2 regions of the Geomonas terrae genome follow, and region 2 is predicted to be linked to the other one. Evidence: riboswitches for the same ligand, from Rfam matches in the RefSeq annotation. Region 2 holds a riboswitch; the other holds the start of a gene.
What was found. Region 2 has a riboswitch for S-adenosylmethionine ahead of metX (homoserine O-acetyltransferase MetX). Riboswitches for the same ligand answer to the same signal wherever they lie in the genome.

Region 1 (3,400 bases), on a different contig from region 2:
AACGCGACCATGGCCGGCATGGTGCTCGCCCCGGGGGGTGTCGCGACGCTCATCTGCATGCCCTTCGTCGGTGCGATCATCCAGCGCTACGACGGCAGGAAGGTCGTCTTTGTCGGCCTCATCATCGCCGCCTACTCGATGCACATGATGCAGGGTTTCACGCTGGAGGCAGCCTACCGCGACTTCGTATGGCCGCGCGTCGTGCTGGGCGTGGGGCTTGCCATGATCTTCGTCCCGCTGACCACGGTCACCCTCGCCACCATAACGAGGGAGGAGATGGGAAACGCGACCGGCATCTTCAGCCTGTTGCGCAACATCGGCGGCAGCGTCGGGATCGCCATCGCCGCCACGCTCCTCGCGCGTTACGGCCAGTTCTACCAGACCAGCCTGGTAGCCCACGTGACCCCGTACAACCCGCTCGCGCAGTCCCAGATCGCGGTACTCAAACAGGCCATGATGGGGCGCGGCCTGGGACCGGTCGCCGCCGAACAGGGCGCGCTTGCCATCATCTACGGCAAGATCTCGCGGCAAGCCTACATGCTCTCCTACAACAGGATCTTCTTCATCGTAGGCATCGCCTTCGTGGTGATCATCCCGCTATTGCTGCTTCTGAAGAAACCCGTGAAACACCTGCCGCCGGGGGCGGTGCATTAACCACAAAGGCGTTTGCGACCCATACTTCAGGACAAAAAAAATGGCCGCCCGTAACGGGGCGGCCATTTTCACATGAACCTGTGACGAACCTCAGGCGGTCTTCGCTTTGGCCGTCTCTTTCGGGGCCTTGGACGCCTTGGCTGCCCTGGGCTTCACCGGGGTCGATTTCTTTGCCTCGATGTTGGCCATGCGTACACCGCGGGCCTTGGCGAGGTTGTCGGCAAGACCGCGATCGAGGGCCATCTTGCGGCGCGCCTCGGAATAGTTCTTGGCGGCGAGCGGCTGCTTGCCCGGGATGCCGAACTGCTTCTTGTACTCTCCCGGTTTCATGCCGTGGGCGGTATTGAGATGTCGCGCCAGCGTCTTGAAACCGCCCTTGCCACACAGCATGCAAACGACTTCGCCCTTCTTGAATGCATCCTTCACAGAAACGGAAGGCTTCGCTTCCTCTAATCCCTCGACTGGTTCACCCGCTTCAAGGTTTTTGAGCGCGTTGTGCACTTTGCTGATTTCGAATATAAGCTGATCCGAGGTCATGGGAGTACTCGACGCATGCGAAGCTACGATCTGTGCCGCGATCTCTACCAAAGTGGCCATTTATTTTCCCTCCATTGATCATTACTTGCTGGCATTATAGTGGCAGGTTTCTTTGCATTGTCAAATTGGTATTTTCAATTATATTACAGAGCGTCTTTAGCTAAGAGACTGAAGCAGCACTTGATGCCCAATGACAGCGGTTTGTTTTATCTGCCAGTGCTGTGACCAAAGAGGAATTCACAAACTCAAAACATTGCTGCCACAAAGACTGGCGTGCATCCGCAAGATGCCCATGAAACAGGACTGGAAGCCACCACAAGGCATCACACCGGTAACGCTATGACTTCGCAACGCACATGCACAGCCATCCCAGTCGCGTGCGAGGGAAACATTGGCCGCAAATAACTTTTACTTTAGTCAAGAAGTAGACTTTTAGCGTTGACAGAACTGCACCACTCTTGTATTAGTATCTCACTAGTATTCAAGGATTGACCCCTTACAACCGAATAGCATGACTTATCCAGAGCGATCGAGGGACTGGCCCTATGACATCGCGGCAACCTCCCCTCAGGGGGGAAGGTGCCAAATCCTGCGGAACGAAACGTTCCGGAAGATAAGGAAGTGCGGACCGATACCAACGAAGTCCCCTTCCACCCCCGGAAGGGGACTTTTTGCATTGGAGGCAGACATGAACATCGCGACAACTGCAGCACAGATCGGCCTGGAGCGCGAGACGAGAACCGGCGCGGTAACGGTTCCGATTTACCAGACGGCGACCTTCCGCCATCCAGGCCTTGGACAGAGCACCGGCTACGACTACAGCCGCTCGGGTAACCCCACCCGCCAGGCCCTCGAAGAGGGAATGGCGCGCCTGGAAGGGGGCAGCCGCGGTTTTGCCTACGCCTCCGGCATGGCGGCCATCACGAGCCTCATGTTCCTTTTCGAGCGCGGCGATCACCTTGTGGTCACCGAGGACCTCTACGGCGGGAGCTACCGGCTCTTCGAAAAACTGTTCCAGCAGTTCGGCCTGAGCTTCAGCTACGTCGACACGAGCGACGTCGAGCTGGTCAGGCAGGCGATCCGCCCCAACACGCGTGCCCTCTTCGTCGAGTCGCTCACCAACCCGCTTCTAAAGGTGGCCGACGTGGCGGCGCTCGCGGCGCTCTGCAAGGAAAAGGGGATGCTCTGCATCGTCGACAACACCTTCCTGACGCCGTACCTTGTGCGTTGTCTCGATCTCGGCGCCGACATCACGGTCTACTCGGGTAGCAAGTACCTCTCCGGCCACAACGACACGGTGTGCGGCCTCGTCGCCGTGAAGGACGCCGCCCTCGCCGAAAAGGTGTACTTCCACCAAAACGGCGCGGGCGCGGTGCTCGGCCCCCAGGATTCCTGGCTCACCATACGCGGCATCAAGACGCTCACCATCCGGATGGAGCGCCAGCAGGAGAACGCGCTCGCCCTCGCCTTGTGGCTGAAGGAGCACCCAGGCGTCGGGCGGGTCTATTACCCGGGGCTGCCGGAACATCCCGGCCACGACCTCATGCAGCGCCAGTGCACCGGTTTCGGTGCGATGATCGCCTTCGAGGTGGCCCGTCCAGAACTCGTCGAGCGGCTGCTTATGAAGACACGGCTCATCTCCTTCGCGGAAAGCCTCGGCGGCGTCGAGAGCCTGATCACCTTCCCGAAGGTGCAGACCCACGCGGATATCGAGCCGGAGACGCTGCAGCGCCTCGGCATCAACGACCTGCTGCTGCGGCTTTCGGTAGGCATAGAAGACAAGGACGACCTGATCGCCGACCTGGCGCAGGCATTCGCATAAGGAGAGCACGCATGAAATTCGCAACCGAACTGATCCACGGCGGCGACCCCATCGATCCCCAGCACGGCTCGGTGAGCCACCCCATCTACCACACCTCCACCTTCGCCCAGCAGTCGATGGATCATTTCGGCCGCTACGACTACGCACGATCCGGCAACCCGACCAGGGAGGCGCTGGAAGAAGCGGTCGCGGGACTCGAGAAGGGTGCCACCGGGCTTGCCTTCGCCTCGGGAATGGCGGCCATCGCATCCACCATCCTCCTCTTCGCCCCGGGGGACCACCTCGTCGTGTGCGAGGACGTCTACGGCGGGACCTTCAGGCTCCTGTCCACCCTGTTCAAGGGGTGGGGACTCGAGGCCACCTTCGTGGACGCCACCGACACGGCGG
Region 2 (3,400 bases):
TCGGGGCCTACATCGCCGTCACCGGCAAGCCCGATGCCATCGTCTTCACCTACGGTGAGGATTGGGAGGACTGGCCGGTGCGCGGCATGGCGCTGAGCGGGATGGAGCACTTCGACATCAAGGTCGACCTGAAAAAGGACGAGGAAGCGCTCAAGGGCGATCGGGAGATGCTGATCAGCGCGGAGGACTCGGGCGTCAAGGTGTTCGCGATTCCGAGCGGCGAGGATATGGTGCTCAACGAGGACGTGGCCGCCATCATGGGCTGGCAGTAGCGGCGTAACAAAGGAAAAGAAACGACAAAGGGCGGATGACCATGCAGGTCTCCGCCCTTTTTGCTGCCTCCTACGGTTTGATCCCTTCCAGGAACTGCCGCACCATCGGCGTGAAGGTCTGGTGTTCGAGGAGGAAGGCGTCGTGGCCGTAGGCCGAGGTGATCAGGTGGTACTCCGCCTTTTTACCCAGCTTATTCAGCGTGTCGACCATCTCTTCGGTCTGCGCGGGAGGGTAAAGCCAGTCGGAGGTGAAGGCGAAGAACTGCATCGGGGCCGAGACCGGCGCGAAGGCCTCCTCCATCGACTCGCAGCCGGCGGCGACGTCGTACAGGTCGAGCGCCTTGGCGAGGTAGAGGAACGAGTTGGCGTCGAAGCGGTCCACGAAGTTATAGCCGTTGTAGTTTAGGTAACGCTCCACCTCGAATTGTCCGAAGAAGTCGAACTGGCCGTCGCGGGCCGAGAAGCGGCGCCCGAACTTCGCGGTCATCGACTCGTCGGAGAGGAAGGTGATGTGACCGATACCGCGAGCGAGCGCCAAGCCGTCCTTGGGGTTCTTACGGTACTCCCCCTTCTTCCAGGTAGGGTCGTTGAAGATGGCCCAGCGCGCGACGGCGTTCAGCGAGATGGCCTGCGCCGACGGCCTCGGCGTGGTGGCGAGCACCACAGCGGAGGCGATGCGGTCCGGATACTGGGTCGCCCACTCGAGTGCCTGCATCCCTCCCATGCTCCCGCCTAACACGCAGAAGAGCTTCTTGATCCCGAGCCGGTCGATGAGCAAGGTCTGCGCCTTCACCATGTCGCGCACGGTGATCACCGGGAAGGCGAGGTTGTAGCGCTTGCCGGTCTTCGGGTTGATCGAGGTGGGACCGGTGGAGCCGAAGCAGGAGCCGATCACGTTGGAACAGATGACGAAGTAGCGGTCGGTGTCGAGCAGGCATCCGGGTCCCACTATGTCGTCCCACCACCCCCCTCGCTTCTCGTCCTCGCTGTAGCGCCCGGCCAAGTGCGCGCTCCCGGTCCAGGCGTGGGTGACCAGGATGGCGTTGGAGCGGTCCTCGTTCAGGGTGCCGTAGGTCTCGTACGCGATATCGATCGGCCCGAGGATGCGGCCGCTTTCCAGGCGCAGCTCGGTGTCGAAGGTGGTGATCTGTTCTGTCACGATGCCGTAGGACATGTCTCTCTCGTACTCTCGGGTGCCGGCAAGCGGCACGAAAAAAGCCCCGTCTCGAGGTGAGAAGGGGCTTTTCGGGTGTGACAATAGCTCAAAAGCGCCTTTCTCATCTTCGCCTTTCGGCAGGATTTAGCACCTGTCGCCCGTTTGGACCGGTTGCTGTGGCTTCGCAGGGCCTTTCCCTCCACCACTCTAGATAAGCAGGTCTTTCTATTCAATTTTGGGGTGCAGGATAAGGGAGCCGTCGCTATTTGTCAACGGCAAACTGAGCTCCAGGTTCACGAGCACGGTTACAGGTCGTTACGGTATTTCACCAGGATGTAGAAGCACGCCGCACCGGCTAGCGCCATGCCGAAGTCCCTGAGCCAGGGGACCGGCTTGTCCAGGCCGGACTGGATCAGCGGATCGAGAAACGCACTGGTAAGGAGCGTCACCGCTGCAGTCGAGAGAAACTTCTTCATGACTTGATGGCCTTGTAGACCGCGCAGAAGTCCTCATCGGCAAAACCAGCGGCCTTGGCCCGTTTGAAGTTCTCATTGGCAGCTGCCGCGGTGAAGAGCGGCTGCCCGAGCGCGTCGCCCAAGGCGACGGCAAGCCGCATGTCTTTTTGCATGTGCTTGAGCGGGAAGGCGGGGGCGAAGTTGCCGCCGGTCATCTGTCCGCCCTTCAGCTTGAACATCGGGTTCGCCAGAGCGCCCGAGTCGAGTACGTCGAGCAGGTCGGCGCTGTCGAGTCCGGCCTTGTCGGCGAGCGCCATCCCCTCGCAGAAGATGGTCATCATCCCACCCATGACCATGTTGACGATGAGCTTCATCTCCGCGCCGTGCCCCACCTCGCCGAGAAAGAGGCTCTTTTTCCCCATCTTCTCGAAGAGCGGCATGGTCTGGTCGAAGAGGCCGCGGTCTCCGGCGGCCAGGATGATCAGGGTGCCGTCCTCGGCCGGCTTCTTGCTCCCGGAGACCGGGGCTTCGAGGAACCTTCCCCCCTTGGCGGTCACCGCCGCGGCGATCTCTTTGGCAGTGCCGGCGTCAACGGTGGACATGTCCACGTAGCCTCGCCCGGCGCCGACCCCTTCCAGCACTCCCTGCGGACCGAAGCAGACCTCGTACGCCGCGGCCGGGTCGGCCAGCATGGCAATGGTGATGGTGCAGGAAGAGGCGACCTCGGCTGCCGTCGCCGCGACCTCGGCTCCCAGTGCGGCCAGTTCCTCGCACTTGTCCGGAGAGCGGTTCCAGACCTTCACCTTGAAGCCCGCCTTGATGAGGTTTTTGGCCATGGCGCTTCCCATGATGCCTAGCCCCAGAAAACCGTATGTTTCCATAGTGTTGCCTCCTTTATGGTGCGGTTTAGTTGAAAAAGCAGATTGACGATCATTTCCCGCTAGTTCTCCTCTCCCGGAGGGAGAGGAGACGTGGACGACTCACGGTACCAGCGTCGCCTTGCGCCACTTGCGCACCGAGTTTACCAGATAAACCGCCTCGGCCCGCTCGAGGTCCTCCCGCTTCAGGATCTTCTCCTTGATCTCCCCGCGCGCCAGCAACTCCTCGCGCAGGGTTCCCGGGAGAAGCCCGCACGACAGCGAAGGGGTGTAGTCGCGGCCGTCGATCCGCGCGACGACGTTGCTGTAGGTCCCCTCGGTGATCTCGTCCCGTTCGTTGAGAAAGATCACCTCTTGCACCCCGCTTCGCCCGGAAAGCTCCTGCTGGTACAGCTCGCGGCGGCTCGTCTTGTGGTAGAGAAAGGGATCGTTTGAGTCGACTCGCTGTCGCGCGAAGGCGGCCTTCAGCTCGGCGGCCTGCTCATGTATTTCCGCAGCCTCGCAGCTCACGGTGCCGTCCGGAAAGAGCTGAAGACGCACCTTGTAACGCCGCGCACGATCGAGGCCGGTCGCCGCCTCTGAAAGCCTCCGTCGCACAACTGCTGCGTCGAACGGGAAAGCGAAGTAGCCTGCCGATTT

Region 1: it holds a riboswitch for S-adenosylmethionine, as region 2 does, so the genes downstream of both, E4633_RS08010 (trans-sulfuration enzyme family protein) here and metX (homoserine O-acetyltransferase MetX) in region 2, are expected to answer to the same signal.

What each region holds. Positions count from the first base shown of each region.
Region 1 covers NZ_SRSC01000002.1:159,105-162,504, reverse strand. The annotation lists gene E4633_RS08020 (DHA2 family efflux MFS transporter permease subunit) at 1-654, shown strand, start outside; gene E4633_RS08015 (MucR family transcriptional regulator) at 745-1,251, opposite strand; SAM riboswitch class I at 1,705-1,811, shown strand; gene E4633_RS08010 (trans-sulfuration enzyme family protein) at 1,880-3,013, shown strand; gene E4633_RS08005 (trans-sulfuration enzyme family protein) at 3,025-3,400, shown strand, end outside.
Region 2 covers NZ_SRSC01000001.1:496,443-499,842, reverse strand. The annotation lists gene E4633_RS02175 (acetate kinase) at 1-272, shown strand, start outside; gene metX (homoserine O-acetyltransferase MetX) at 343-1,446, opposite strand; SAM riboswitch class I at 1,547-1,646, opposite strand; gene E4633_RS20490 (hypothetical protein) at 1,734-1,904, opposite strand; gene E4633_RS02165 (NAD(P)-dependent oxidoreductase) at 1,901-2,764, opposite strand; gene pabB (aminodeoxychorismate synthase component I) at 2,864-3,400, opposite strand, start outside.